One region of the Gottfriedia sp. NPDC057991 genome, then DNA from elsewhere that is predicted to be linked to it. Evidence: riboswitches for the same ligand, from Rfam matches in the RefSeq annotation. Region 1 holds a riboswitch; each other region holds the start of a gene.
What was found. A riboswitch is a leader RNA that binds a small molecule or an ion and turns the genes downstream of it on or off. The one in region 1 is predicted to bind thiamine pyrophosphate.
Positions count from the first base shown of each region.

Region 1 (5,252 bases):
GAAATCATGTACACAATTTTTTTGAACTGCATTCAGTTCAATTTTTAACTGATTCATATTTCTTTCCAAATGATTTATTTCTTTTATGATTTCTTCTACCCTATTCATATAAGGCTCACACCCTTATTGATAGATTTCTCCGCCTTGTTTTCTAAATTCAAGTGCTTTTTCTTTCATTCCTTCTTCAATGATTGAATCATTCTGAAGTTCTTCTTGTTTTACTAAATCTCGAATATCTTGTGAGATTCTCATACTACAGAATTTTGGACCACACATTGAACAAAAATGTGCTGTTTTAGCTCCTTCAGCAGGTAATGTTTCATCGTGATATTCAATTGCTCTTTCAGGATCAAGAGAAAGATTAAACTGATCACGCCATCTAAATTCAAATCTAGCTTTAGAAAGTGCATCATCTCTTTTTTGTGCACCAGGGTGTCCTTTTGCTAAGTCAGCTGCATGCGCCGCTATTTTGTATGTAATAACGCCTACTCTTACGTCTTCTTTATTTGGAAGACCTAAATGTTCTTTCGGAGTTACATAACAAAGCATAGCAGTACCAAACCAACCAATCATTGCTGCACCGATTGCTGAGGTAATATGATCGTATCCAGGTGCAATATCTGTCGTTAGCGGTCCTAATGTATAAAATGGCGCTTCCTGACAAATTTCTAATTGTTTCTCCATATTCTCTTTAATTAAATGCATTGGTACATGTCCCGGTCCCTCAATCATAACTTGAACATCGTGTTTCCATGCAATTTTCGTTAACTCACCTAGTGTTTCTAACTCAGAAAATTGTGCTTCGTCATTTGCATCGGCGATTGAGCCTGGTCTCAGTCCATCTCCTAAAGAGAATGTTACGTCATAGCGCTTCATAATTTCACAAATTTCTTCAAAATGAGTATACAAAAAATTCTCTTTATGATGAGCTAAGCACCATTGAGCCAAAATAGACCCACCACGAGATACAATTCCTGTCACTCGTTTTGCCGTTAATGGTATATAGCGTAATAATACACCCGCGTGAATCGTAAAATAGTCTACACCTTGTTCAGCTTGCTCGATTAGAGTATCTCTAAATACTTCCCAGCTTAAATCTTCAGCGATTCCATTAACCTTTTCAAGCGCCTGATAAATCGGAACTGTCCCTACTGGTACTGGAGAGTTTCGGATAATCCATTCACGTGTTGTATGAATATTCTTACCAGTAGAAAGATCCATCATCGTATCCGCTCCCCAACGAGTAGCCCATGTCATTTTTTCTACTTCTTCTTCGATTGAAGACGTGACAGCTGAATTACCTATATTGGCATTAATTTTCACATGAAAATTACGACCGATAATCATTGGCTCACTTTCAGGGTGATTAATATTCGATGGAATGACAGCTCTTCCTATTGCAACCTCATCACGAACAAATTCAGCTGAAACATTCTCTCGAATCGCAATAAATTCCATTTCAGGTGTAATAATCCCTTTACGAGCATAATGCATTTGCGTAATATTTCCATGATCCTTTGCACGTAACGGTTTTCTTTTTAACCCTTTAAATACTTCAACATTATGTTGATCTGGCTCTTTTCTATATCCATTATCTTCAGGCTTTACTTCGCGCCCTTCATACTCTTCAACATCATTTCGTTCAATCACCCAGTTTTGTCTAATCGCCTTAAGTCCCTTTCGAATATCAACTGAGCTAGCTGAATCTGTGTAAGGTCCGCTAGTGTCGTATACTCTAACTGGAGCATTTTCTTCTTCTCCAAAAGTGCCAGTTGTTGGACTTAATTGAATCTCACGCATTGGCACCTTAATGTCAGGTCTAGATCCTTCAACATATACCTTCTTACTCCCTGAAAAACTAGACATGATGGAAAAATTCATTTCATTTACAGAATTGTTCATTTGATTTCATTCCCCTTTTTAATTGGTTTAAAAAGGACGAAATCCAATTCATTTAAAGCATGAAAAAAGCCGGAATCTTATTTTTAAGACCCGGCTAAGTGTTAGCAAAACTACATTAACAATTATGAAATCATTAATGAGAAATTTCTAACTTCCCCACGCTGGTATGAACCAGATCAGGTCCTGAGGGTTAAGAAACTTAATTGCGTTTCTCTCTCAGCCCAACTAATTGGACACCCCTAGTCAATCTATTAAATTGTTCAAACTAAATATAAACCCACAAATTTAAAATGTAAATGTTTTTATTTCCCTAAATTTTTACAGAAATTCCAAATAAAAAAATTTTTTTGTTTTTTTATACTCCCAAAAATACTTGATTTCACTATACTTCAAGCCCAATTTCTGGTAATAAAATTAGACTAGTAAAAATAAATTTAGTATTGAATATTATTTTTTATATGCTATGCTAAGATTAATTTTCATACATATTCATCACTAGGGGATCCCTTGATAAGGGCTGAGAATAAAGTAGTTACTTTTAAACCCTCAAAACCTGAACAGGCTAGTACCTGCGTAGGAAAGTGGCGCACTTTAAACTTTTTTCGCGTGCATTGTAACCACTTTCTTTTTTTAGGAAAGTGGTTTTTTTGTTGAAAAAATTTTGATAATGAAAGAGGCTGGGACATGGAACTTATTGCAATTACAGATGATCAGCACTCAGTCGAAGTACTTGCTACAAAAATAATTCAAATAATCGATGCAGTCGACTATGTACATATTCGCGAAAAGTCGAAAAAGGCAATCGAGCTAATATCACTCTTAAATCTACTAAAAATAAACAAAGTAGATATGAAAAAAATTGTTTTAAATGATCGTTTAGATATCGCTATTTTCTCTAACCTATCAAATATTCACTTGCCAGGACATGGTCTTCCACTTGTTGATGTAAAAGAATATTTTCCTAATTTACGAGTAGGAAAATCAGTTCATACACTTACTGAAGCAATACAGGCAGAAAATGATAAAGCTGACTATATTATGTACGGTCATTGTTTTGAAACAGAGTGTAAAAATGGATTAACACCTAATGGGATTGAACTAATTCCAGAGATGAAAAAAACGTTAACTATACCAATCTATGCAGTCGGCGGATTATTACCTGAACATATTCAAGTTCTAAAAGAGAACGACATTGATGGTATTGCTGTAATGTCTGGCATATTTTCTGCCCGAAATCCTCTAGAAGCTGCGCTGCAATATTTTGAAAGGTGCAAATTCGCTTATGAACAAGAAATATGATGTTGTAGTAATTGGTGGTGGAATAATAGGTTGTTCCATTGCTTATTATCTAGCGAAAGAAAATATTCATGTCGCAGTTCTTGAAGGACAGCAAGTTGGACAGAAAACAACTAAGGCAGCTGCTGGAATGCTTGGTGCCCATTCCGAGTGGGATCAGTCCGAGTCATTTTTTACTTTTGCTAGAAACAGTCAATTAACTTATTTTCAACTTCAAGAAGAATTAAAAGAATTATGTGGAATTGATATTGAACTAAAAACAGGTGGCATATTCAAACTAGCTTATACAGAATTAGAAAAAAAACAATTAACTCCATTACTCACTCAAACTTCGGCACTTTGGTATAACCAGGAGGAGTTAAAAAAACAGATACCTGGCGTCCATCCAAACATAATTGGAGCAGCTTATATTGAAGACGACGTGAATGTATTACCTGTTTCTGCCTGTAACGCGTTTTGCAAGAGTGCTCAAATTTTAGGTGCATCTATATTTGAATATACTCATGTATTTCAGATTCAAAAAAATGATTCACATTATTTAATTAAAACAACAAATGGCAATTTTGAAGCAAAATCTATTGTAGTTGCAAGTGGCGTTTGGAGTAATTCATTGTTTGGGCAGCTTGGATTACATCACGAAATTATTCCCGTTAAAGGTGAATGTATCTCGGTCAGAAGTGAAAAGGTTGTATTAAAACATACTCTTTTCCATGAACAAAATTATATTGTTCCAAGGAATGACGGTCGCCTTGTCATCGGTGCTACGATGATCGATAACGAATGGAATGAGAACCCTAACTTAAGAGGGATTGAGTCATTAATACAAATTGCTAAAAAAATGCTTCCCGAAATTGAAGACATGAAAATTGATTCATTTTGGGCAGGATTACGACCGCGAACGCTCGATTATAATCCCTTTATTGGAATTCATCCCGAAGATGATCATATCTTATTTGCGACCGGCCATTTTCGAAATGGTATTTTGCTTGCACCAGCAACTGGAAAATTAATTCGAGATTTAATCCTTAAACGAAAAGTCGATCGTAACTGGATCGAAGCATTTAAAATCAATCGTTAATTTTTATGTTTTGGAGGTGTAAACACTTGGAAATACGATTAAACGGAAAGAACGTCAACATTTCCATCAAAACCTGTACAATTAAGGATTTGCTTAAAGAATATCAACTAGAAAACCGAATTGTTATTGTCGAGGTTAATAAAGAAATTATTTATAAAGAACAGTATTCATTAACTCATCTCTCTAATGGAGATTCTGTAGAATTAATACATTTTGTAGGCGGTGGCTAATCATGTTAAAAGTAGGAAATCATACGTTTCATTCAAGATTATTATTAGGAACAGGAAAATACCCTTCATTTGAAGTCCAGAAAGAAGCTGTTGAAGTATCGGAAGCCGAGATCCTAACTTTTGCTGTTAGAAGAATGAATATTTTTGAGGAATCTCAACCGAATTTTCTCGAACAATTAGATTTATCAAAGTATAAATTATTGCCTAATACAGCTGGTGCAAAAACTGCCGAAGAAGCAGTTAGAATTGCAAGATTGGCAAAAGCGTCTGGCTTATGCGACATGATCAAGGTAGAAGTAATTGGGTGTGATAAATCATTATTACCAGATCCTATCGAAACATTGAAGGCATCAGAAATGTTATTAAACGAAGGATTTATTGTATTACCTTATACTTCTGATGATGTTGTACTAGCAAGAAGACTAGAAGAACTTGGTGTACATGCGATTATGCCAGGTGCATCTCCAATCGGTTCCGGAAAAGGAATTATTAATCCATTAAATCTTAAATTTATCATTGAGCAATCGAATGTACCTGTTATAGTCGATGCCGGAATCGGGTCGCCAAAAGATGCAGCTTTTGCAATGGAGCTAGGTGCTGATGGAGTCCTTTTAAACACTGCAGTTTCTAACGCAAAAGATCCTGTAAAAATGGCAGTCGCGATGAAACTTGCTATTGAAGCAGGAAGACTTGGTTATGAGGCAGGAAGAATTGAAGAAAAAAATTATGGTGAAGCTAGTAGTCCA
Region 1 covers NZ_JBHVQN010000005.1:369,367-374,618, forward strand. The annotation lists gene ACFVR2_RS18270 (hypothetical protein) at 1-108, opposite strand, end outside; gene thiC (phosphomethylpyrimidine synthase ThiC) at 124-1,902, opposite strand; TPP riboswitch at 2,039-2,153, opposite strand; TPP riboswitch at 2,390-2,499, shown strand; gene ACFVR2_RS18280 (thiamine phosphate synthase) at 2,587-3,201, shown strand; gene thiO (glycine oxidase ThiO) at 3,185-4,276, shown strand; gene thiS (sulfur carrier protein ThiS) at 4,303-4,506, shown strand; gene ACFVR2_RS18295 (thiazole synthase) at 4,509-5,252, shown strand, end outside.

Region 2 (5,252 bases), on a different contig from region 1:
CTGACGCATTAGATGGGTTTTTATCAGGACCTGTGACAGACTGGTTAACAAACGGATTAAATGCAATACATGCATCTGGTTTTATAAAAGCAGTTATTCTTGATGGTATTGTTGCCGGTGTAGGTGGAGTTTTAGTCTTTGTTCCACAAATTTTTATTTTGTTTTTACTAATATCATTCCTTGAAGATTTTGGATATATGTCTCGAGCGGCTTTAGTAATGGATCGTTCAATGGAAATGGTTGGTTTAACCGGGAAAGCATTTATTCCAATGATTATAGGATTTGGTTGTAATGTACCTGGAGTTATGGCAGCTAGAACAATTGAACAGCCTAGAGAGAGACTACTCACAATTTTGTTAACACCATTAATGTCTTGTTCGGCACGTTTACCAGTGTATGCACTATTCGTTGGAGCCTTTTTTGCGAAAAACCAAGCAATAGTTGTATTTTCACTTTATATACTCGGAATAGTAGTTGCACTAATATTAGCTAAGGTTTTTTCATCTACTATATTAAAGGGTGAGTTTTCATTATTTGTCGTAGAACTCCCACCGTACCGTATGCCACAAGGTAAAGCTTTGTTTAGAAGTACATGGGATAAAGGTAAAGGATTTATTCGAAAAGCAGGTACGTTTATTTTTGGTGGTTCTGTCGTAATATGGTTATTATCTTACATGGGACCAAGTGGTTTAGGTGTTTCGATGGATGATAGCTTTTTAGCAATGATTGGGGGCATACTTACACCAATACTTGCACCGTTAGGATTCGGAACATGGCAAGCAGGTGCTTCTTTACTAACAGGATTTTTGGCTAAAGAGGTTGTCGTATCTGCCATGAATATCATCTATCACGTGCCGAATGCGAATTCTTTACAAGGGATATTGTCAACACAATTCTCTGCACTTTCTGCATTTAGCTTTATGGTTTTTGTCTTATTGTATGTACCATGTCTTGCAACTGTTGCGACAATTCGTAAGGAAACAGGTTCAGTGAAATGGACGTATTTCTCAGTTGGATATGCATTAGTTATTGCATATGTATTAGCGCTAATGATCTATCAAGTTGGGAGTCTATTAGGCTACTAAAGAAAGGAGTATTTACTTATGATTGTCAATATTATAATAGGAGCTCTTATTTTTGGATACGCAGGGTGGACACTTTTACGATATATAAAGAAAACTAAAAAAGGTAAATGTGGTTCCTGCTCAATCGCAAAAACTTGTAGTTCAAATTGTGATACAAATTATTCAAAATAGAAATATAGCGTTAACTAGAAAAGATTTAATTTAAAGTAATCTGTCTAAATACTTGAATTAAGTAGAAGGATTAATTAAGATGATAAAGTAATCAACTTAAATAATTGAATAGTACTAGGGGTGCCGTAAATGGTCGGCTGAGATTAAGACACAATAGTCTTTGACCCTTTAACCTGATCTGGATAATGCCAGCGTAGGAAAGTGAACGGTAGAATACATTTTTTGTATTCATAACATTGATTTGTTCGAGCACAGGTCCTTATGGGATTTGTGCTTTTTTGTATTTAAAATCAAGTTTCATCTTCTATCTGTAAGATCAAAGAGTTCTATTCATGAAATAGGGGGAAGAAAATTGAAAAAAGTATTAACGATAGCAGGCTCTGATTCAAGTGGTGGTGCAGGTATTCAAGCGGATTTAAAGACGTTTTCGGCTCATCGTGTTTTTGGAATGAGTGTAATTACAGCAGTAACAGCTCAAAATACGCAAGGAGTGTTTGCAGTACAAGACATGACACCAGAGATTATTGCTAGTCAGTTAGATGCAATTTTTACTGATATTGAAGTAGATGCTGTAAAAATTGGAATGGTATCCAAAATAGAGACGATTAAAGTAATTGCTGAGAAACTAAAGCAATATAAACCAAAGCAAATCGTAGTTGATCCAGTTATGGTTTCAAAAAGCGGATTTGATTTATTAAGTCCGGATGCAAAGGAAGCTTTAATACAAGAATTGATTCCGCTAGCAACTGTAATTACGCCAAATCTTCCTGAAGCAGAAGTTATTACCGGAAGAAAAATTACAACGATTGACGAGATGAAAGAAGCTGCTATTCAAATTCACTCATTAGGTGCTAAGAACGTCCTTGTAAAGGGTGGTCATCTAGAAGGTGAAGCGACCGATATTTGTTTTAATGGTGAGGAGTTTACAAGCTTTAACAGCGTTAGAATTAATACAATTAATACCCACGGTACAGGTTGTACTTTATCTTCAGCGATTACATCTAATTTAGCAAATGAACTTGAATTAAATGAGGCAATTAGAGAGGCGAAAACCTATATAACATTAGCAATTCAACATTCCTTTTCAATCGGAAAAGGGGTAGGTCCTGTCCATCATTTCTACTCATTGTATGAAAAGGCAGGCGTTCAACATGTCTAATCAAAATGCAAAAATGACAAAGTGGAACTTTACAACACTTTGGTTTGGTGCGGCAGTTTCCGTAGCGGAAATTATGACTGGTGCACTGGTAGCACCACTAGGTTTTAAGAAAGGTTTGACGGCCATTTTAGTAGGGCATTTACTTGGAACACTATTACTTATTTTAGGTGGAGTCATTGGTTCTCAACAAAGATTGTCAGCAATGGAATCTACAAAAATTTCATTTGGTAGCTATGGTAGCTATTTGTTTTCGATTTTAAATGTTCTACAGTTACTAGGCTGGACGGCAATTATGATTTTAACAGGAGCTCGCTCAATCAATTTAGTTACAATAAAAGATTATAAATTTGATCACTTATGGGTTTGGTGTTTAGTAATTGGAATATTAATCGCAATCTGGTTGTACTTTGGACAAAATGCTTCAAAAAAACTTAATAGTTTAGCCGTTTGTTTATTATTTGTTCTAACAATTGTACTGTGTTTTGTTATTTTTAAAAGCGATAAAATCTTAACTCAACCAAGCACTACCGGATTATCTTTTGGAGAAGCAGTTGAATTATCAGTCATTATGCCACTATCGTGGATTCCATTAATTAGTGATTATACTCGATTTGCAAAGACAACAAAGGATGGAGCAATTGGTAGTTTTATAGGTTATATGTTTGGTAGCTCTTGGATGTATATTATTGGGCTAGGCGCAGCACTTGCTTTTAATGAAGTAGACCCGGTTGCTGTTTTAATGAGTGCAAATCTAGGATTGTTTGCAGTAGGTATCGTCGTCCTAGCTACTGTTACAACAACATTCATGGATGCATATTCTGCCGGAATATCAGTTACAACCATTTTTCCAAAACTAAATGGAAAACATATAGCCCTTATCGTTACAGCTATAGGAACATTATTAGCCGTTATTTTCCCAATTGAAAAGTATGAAGGATTTTTATATACAATTGGTTCATTTTTTGCACCGCTATATGCAATTTTATTAACGGATTATTTTATTCTAAAAAGAACAAGTATAAATAAATCGTTGAAAATTGATTGGATCGCGTTTATTACATGGGTTTTAGGAGTTTTTATTTATCGTAAGTTTGTACAATTAGACTTCTTCCTTGGGGCTACTGTACCAAGTATGATTTTAATTTGTGTAATCTATATTGTTGTTCAATTTGTTATAAATAAGCTTTTTCCAAAGAAAATAGGGAGAGAAAAAAATGTTAACTATGAATGAAATGAGTCAAATACTTGAAAGCGTGAAAGAGAAAAAGCCTTTAGTTCATCACATTACAAATTATGTAACTGTAAATGACTGTGCAAATATGGTGTTAGCACTAGGTGGATCACCAGTTATGGCAGATGATTTAGCCGAAGTAGAAGAAATGGTATCTTTTGCTTCAGCTCTTGTTATTAATATTGGAACATTAAATGAAAGAACAATTCAATCAATGATTAAAGCTGGTAAAAAAGCTAATCAATTAGGCGTACCAGTTATATTAGATCCTGTTGGTGTAGGAGCAACAACTCTACGTACAGAAACAGCTGCTAGATTATTGAAAGAGGTACGTTTTGCAGTAGTTCGTGGGAATATGTCAGAAATTAAAATGATTGCTGGCTTAAATGTTCAAATTAAAGGTGTTGATTCTGTAGCTGATGAAGAAGACGGTGTTGAAATTGCGAAATCTCTTTCAGCAAAATTAGGCTCAGTAATCGCAATTACAGGTGCGGTAGATATTATTGCAGAACAAGATCGAGTATGTACAATTTCAAATGGAGTTAAAATGCTAGCTGATGTAACTGGAACTGGGTGTATGAGTACATCATTAATTGGAACTTATGCTAGTGCAACGAATAATTATTTCCTAGCAGCTGTTTCCGGTATAACTACAATGGGTCTATGTGGAGAGCTTGCTAAGGCTCGCCTAACTGAAGGACAAGGAATCGGTACATTTAAAGTAAACTTATTTGACGAAGTATCTAAAGCTTCTGTTGATACACTTTTAACAGGAGGAAAAATCGAATGGCTATAACAAAAAGTAAAATAGATTATAAGCTTTATTTAGTAACGGATCGAGATGTATTAGGATCAAGAGATTTAGTTCAATCTGTTGAGGAAGCAATTAAAGGCGGAACAACAATCGTACAAATAAGGGAAAAGAATTGTAGTAGTCTTGATTTCTACAAAATTGCTATGCAAGTTAAAGAAGTAACTTCAAAGTATAATGTTCCATTGATTATTAATGATCGTTTAGATATCGCTTTAGCTATTAATGCAGATGGCTTGCACATCGGACAAGAAGACTTACCTTTAACTGTAGCAAGAAAGATTGTTGGAGAAGATATGATCATTGGTGTATCTGCAACAACATTAGAAGAAGCAATGATTGCGCAGGAACAAGGTGCAGATTATGTAGGAATTGGTTCAGTGTACCCAACGAGTACAAAGCTAGATGCAAAGTATTTAACGCTAGATGAATTACGAAACATACGTGAAGCAATAAAGATTCCAATCGTAGGGATTGGTGGTATTAATGAAGAAAATGTTTCAGAATTAATGGAAACAAATATTGACGGTGTTGCAATTGTTTCTGCGATATTAGGGAAAGAAGATATAAAATCGGCTGCTGAACATTTGAGTGTGCTAGTTAATAAGTAATAAGTTAGTATCTGGGGCATCTATTACATCGTTATTTGATGGATAGGTGCCTTTTTTTGTCTATCTAAAAGTTAAATAAATTGTAAGAAATCATACGTAAACTCCCTCGAATTAATTCAAAGTTTACCGGAATATTTCAAGAAGGTAGCAGCAGATGATCCTTCAGCCTATTTTCAAAAAAGAT
Region 2 covers NZ_JBHVQN010000003.1:275,097-280,348, reverse strand. The annotation lists gene feoB (ferrous iron transport protein B) at 1-1,085, shown strand, start outside; gene ACFVR2_RS12840 (FeoB-associated Cys-rich membrane protein) at 1,104-1,256, shown strand; TPP riboswitch at 1,363-1,473, shown strand; gene thiD (bifunctional hydroxymethylpyrimidine kinase/phosphomethylpyrimidine kinase) at 1,609-2,415, shown strand; gene cytX (putative hydroxymethylpyrimidine transporter CytX) at 2,408-3,646, shown strand; gene thiM (hydroxyethylthiazole kinase) at 3,630-4,442, shown strand; gene thiE (thiamine phosphate synthase) at 4,433-5,068, shown strand.
Region 2: it holds a riboswitch for thiamine pyrophosphate, as region 1 does, so the genes downstream of both, thiD (bifunctional hydroxymethylpyrimidine kinase/phosphomethylpyrimidine kinase) here and thiC (phosphomethylpyrimidine synthase ThiC) in region 1, are expected to answer to the same signal.

Region 3 (5,252 bases), on a different contig from region 1:
TACACCAAATCCAAACCAAATAATTAAAAGCGGTGCCAATACGATAATTGGTACATTTTGCGAAAGAATTAATAATGGGTAAAAAGCTTCCCTAACACTTGGAATTAAATGTAATAGAAATGCTATTAAAAATCCTAATAAACTACCAATTAACAAACCAATAATCGTTAATTGAATTGTAGAAGAAATATGAGGAAGTAGTGAATCAGATGATTTCATTCCTTCTTTAAAGATTGAGATCGGCCCTGGCAATAACCAAGATTCGATTTTCCAAATTTTAATACTTAGCTGCCAACAGATTAAAAAAAGCAGGATGACAACGATTGGTTGCCATCCTTTTATATTTTTAGATTTCATTAACGGTACTTCTCCGTTAACACATCCATCGTAATACCTTGTGGTTGGTAAAGTATTTTCATTTGAGTGATCACATTATGGCAACCTATTTCAATCATTCTTTCATTCATTTTTTGAACAACCTCTAACAATTGTTTCAAGTCACCTTCCATAGTTGTTTCCAATGGTTGAACTTGATATTTTACACCTGATTCATCAATAATTTTAATAGCTTCATCAACTGCTGGAATAACATCCTCAATATTATTTGTTTTCGGTATAATTTGGACACTCATTAAAGTAGTTTGCATATTAACTCCTCCTTATTTCGCTGGTAAGAAATCATTCGTAAATGCTTCTTTTGGCTTAAAGTTTCCTTCTAATAATTTATTTTCAGCTAAGAAATCTGCATAGTTTTTCCAAACTGATAATTTTTGCTCTCCCCAACGGTCTGCATCATCTTTATATTTAGATGCTAACCATTCTTGGCTTTTTTCCACTAATTTTTTATCTAAATCCGGATTATCCTTTATTAAAATTGATGCAGCTTCTTTTGGGTTATCAATCGCAAAATTATATCCTTTTGATGCTGCAGCAACAAATGCTTTTACTATTTTAGGGTTTTTACTAATCATTTTTTCGTTCGTAGCTAAAACTGGAGTATAGTAATCTAGCTTTTTACTATAATCAGTTAAATAAATCATGTTTAATTTTTCTCCACGAAGCTCTGCTTCAATCCCTGTCCATCCTTGATAAATCCACGCAAAATCGATATCTCTTTTTACTGCTGTAAAGAAATCAGCATCACCCATATTAACGATATTTACCTTATTAACATTCGCATTTTCTTCTGACATAAGCGATTTTAAAATAGCCTTTTCAACCGGTGAACCCCATCCACCATATGTTTTTCCAACGAAATCTTTTGGAGACTTAATTTCTTTTTTCACTGGTGATGCGAACCCAGAAGTATTATGTTGAATAATTGCTGCAATTGAAACAATCGGTACATTTTGAACTCTTGCTTGTGTAATTGACTCTTGATAAGAAACCCCAAAATCTGCTTTACCTGATGCCACCAATTGGTCTGCCCCTGTTTCTCCCGGACTGATTATATCTACATCAAGTCCTTGTTCCTTAAAGTAACCTTTTTCCTTAGCAACAAATAGCCCAGTATGATTTGTATTTGGCGTCCAGTCTAGTACGACTGTCACCTTTTTTAATTTCTTTGTCTTTTTAGTAGTGGCAGTTTTGTTTTGACCACATCCAGTTAACATTAAACAAATAGCCACTAAAAATACTACTAGTTTTTTCATTATCTATATCTCCTTTTTGTTTCTTGTTTATACAAAAAAAAACGCCCGGATACTAACCCGGACGTAAATGCGCTGTAAAAAACATATCTAAAAAGAGATACTGTTCCCTACGCTGGCATCACCCAGATCAGGTTCTAAGAGTCAACATCTTAAGGACGCTATCTCGGCCAGCAACACTGGCTCCTCCACATTTTTCTCATATATAAACTTTTCCTCATAAATATAACAGATAATGGTTGATTTTACGAATTATTTTTAACTTGCGTTTAATTGTTTTAATACTCAGTTAATAAGCGAAATAAAACTATGAAATTATAACATTTTTAAAAAGAGAATGATAAACAAAAATATCATTTCTTATAGTAAAATCTTAGATGGATAAAGAATATACTACATCAACAAATTATTAAGTAAAATGAGGGGATTTTTTGAATAAACCAATCGGAGTCATTGACTCAGGTGTTGGGGGCTTAACAGTTGCCAAACAAATTATAAGACAATTACCTAAAGAGGACATTTTATACTTAGGCGATACAGCAAGATGTCCATACGGATCACGACCATATACGGAAATTAGAAAATTCACTTGGGAAATGACTAATTTTCTATTGGAAAAAGATATAAAAATGTTAGTCATCGCCTGTAATACAGCAACTTCAATAGTCTTAAATGAAATGCGAGAAAAACTCCAAATCCCAGTCATTGGTGTTGTTCGCCCAGGTGCCAGAGCAGCAATCAAATTAACACAAAATGACCACATCGGTGTCATAGGAACGAATGCTACTATTAATAGTAAAGCATATCATTCTGCACTAAAGCGGATTAATGACAAAGTTTTAATTGAAGGTTTGGCATGTCCAGAGTTTGCTGGAATTGTTGAAAATGGGGACTACAATAAACCTGAAATATTTGAGATTGTTAAACACACTCTTGCACCGCTTATTGATTCAAATATTGATACCCTAATACTTGGTTGTACTCATTACCCATTACTCGGTCCAATCATTCAAAAAGTGATGGGACCATCAATCCAACTTATCAGCTCTGGCGATGAAACAGCTTTAGAAGTAAGTGCAATACTGGATCAACAAAATATATTATCGAACTCTGAAATCATTTCACACGAATTTTTTACAACTGGGGATCCAACCATTTTTAGTAAAATAGCTTCATCTTTATTCCAAGAACCGATGGAAAATGTAAAGTATATAAAACTATAAAAATTTATAGACTTCAATAAATGAAGAAAACCAACAAAGTAATCCTTTGTTGGTTTTTGTGTTTTTTTAAATTGCAAACGCTCTTCAATTTAATAAAGTTTATTCTTTTTTACTACTTGAAAAATAATCTTTAAGCATCGCATTGTTCTTTACAACATCTTCTAATGTATATTGATCTAATACTTGTAAAAATTGTTCTAATGCGTTATTAAATATATGTTTTAAAGAACAAACGGGCGTAATAACACAAGTACCACCGTGCTCAAAACATTCTACAATATTAAAGTCTTCTTCAGTTTTACGGATTATTTCTCCGATATTTATTTCTGTTGGCAATTTAGCTAAACGGATTCCACCGTTTCTACCACGTATCGTTTCGATATAGCCCATCTTTCCTAAATTATAAATTATTTTCATTAAATGGTTTTTAGAAATATCATAAGCTTCAGCGATGTCCTTAATTTTAACTAATTTTTCACGAGGCTCTGAGCTTAGAAATATTAATACACGAAGAGAGTAATCCGAATAAGTTGTTAAACGCATAACTTGTCCTCACTATTTTATTTAAAATTAATCATAGCATAATTGTGAACATTTTTTAAACTTTTATGTATTTTTTCGAAAAAATTCACAAAAGAAGTATTTTGTATATTGCTTTAAACGAATTCTAGGTCTAAGATTAAGATGTATTTACAATACTACTTTAAATCGTGATTAGGGGGATTTTTCATGTTATCTCAAAAAACAATTGATATTATTAAGTCAACAGTTCCAGTCTTAGAAGTAAAGGGTACAGAGATCACTAAAGTATTCTATAAAAATTTATTTACTAATCATCCTGAATTATTAAATGTATTTAATCATACAAATCAACAAAAAGGTAGACAACAAACAGCTCTTGCAAATACTGTTTTAGCTGCAGCACAAAATATTGATAAACTTGCAACTATTATTCCTGTTGTAAAACAAATTGCTCAAAAGCACCGCAGTCTTCAAGTTAAAGCAGAGCACTATCCAATCGTAGGTCAACATTTACTAGGAGCGATTAAAGAAGTACTTGGTGATGCTGCAACTGATGAAATTCTAGGTGCTTGGGCGGAAGCATATGGAATTATTGCTCAAGTATTTATCGATATCGAAAAAGAAATGTATGAGGAAGCTTCTTCTCAAGAAGGTGGATGGTCTGATTTTAAAGAGTTTAAAGTCATCGAAAAAGTTGAAGAAAGTGATGTAATAACATCATTCTACCTAGCTCCTAAAGATGGTTCTTCAGTTCCTACTTTCTTATCTGGTCAATATATTACTGTTCGTTCACAAATTCCTGGTGAAGAGTATTTATCAAACAGACAATATAGCTTATCTGATGCACCTGGTAAAAATCACTTTAGAATTTCAGTAAAAAGAGAAGCTGAAGAAAATCAACCTCTAGGTAAATTCTCAAACTACCTGCACAATCAAGTAAATGTTGGTGATACATTAGAAATTACTGCTCCAGCAGGTGAATTTACTTTAAATACTGAAGTTGATTCAGATGTTGTTTTCTTAAGTGGTGGTGTTGGAATTACTCCATTAATCAGTATGGCTAAGTCAATTGCAAGCAATCAACCACAACGTCAAGTCAACTTCATCAGTGCTTCAAGAAACGGTAAATTACAAGCATTTGAAAATGAACTAAACCAATTAAAAGATCAATTAACAAATTACAATTTATCATTTGTTTATGAGAATCCTTCTGAGGAAGATCTTCAAAACAATAACTTTAAAAAGCAAGGATATATTGATGCAGAATGGTTAAATAACAATATTAAATCAGACAATGCAGATTATTACGTATGTGGACCAGTACCGTTTTTAAAAGCGATTATTACAAGCTTAAAAGAATTAGGTATTAAAGATACACAAATTCATTATGAATTCTTCGGACCAGCAATGAATTTAGACACAGAACCTAAAAGCCCTGTACAACAAGGTTAATCTAATATTTAAAAAGGATGCTCAATTAAGAGCATCCTTTTCACGTTGTTGAAAAAAATCTTGCCAATAAATTTCCAAATTTTCGTAAAAGGAGCCTGCGAGGTTGATTTCCACTACAGGATGCTCGCTTTCCATGGGGCGAGACCTGAGCCTCCTCGTCACGTTCGTTCCTGTGGGGTCTCAGGCTTCCCGCATTTCCCATAGGAGTCGAGCACCCCTCCGTTCCAATCAACTAATTCATCAAAAAAAGCATACAATAAAAACCTAATCAAATAGCCTTTACTTAGAGTAAAATAACAGTTGTTTATTAAACAGTTTGTAGGTCAATTAATACTGAACATTAACTTATAAACTAATCGATTGAACTTGTTTTTCTAAAAATTAGCTCATAATATTTTTAACTTCT
Region 3 covers NZ_JBHVQN010000001.1:59,187-64,438, reverse strand. The annotation lists gene ACFVR2_RS00310 (ABC transporter permease) at 1-357, opposite strand, end outside; gene ACFVR2_RS00305 (thiamine-binding protein) at 357-647, opposite strand; gene ACFVR2_RS00300 (ABC transporter substrate-binding protein) at 660-1,652, opposite strand; TPP riboswitch at 1,740-1,849, opposite strand; gene racE (glutamate racemase) at 2,081-2,872, shown strand; gene ACFVR2_RS00290 (RrF2 family transcriptional regulator) at 2,972-3,415, opposite strand; gene hmpA (NO-inducible flavohemoprotein) at 3,602-4,846, shown strand.
Region 3: it holds a riboswitch for thiamine pyrophosphate, as region 1 does, so the genes downstream of both, ACFVR2_RS00300 (ABC transporter substrate-binding protein) here and thiC (phosphomethylpyrimidine synthase ThiC) in region 1, are expected to answer to the same signal.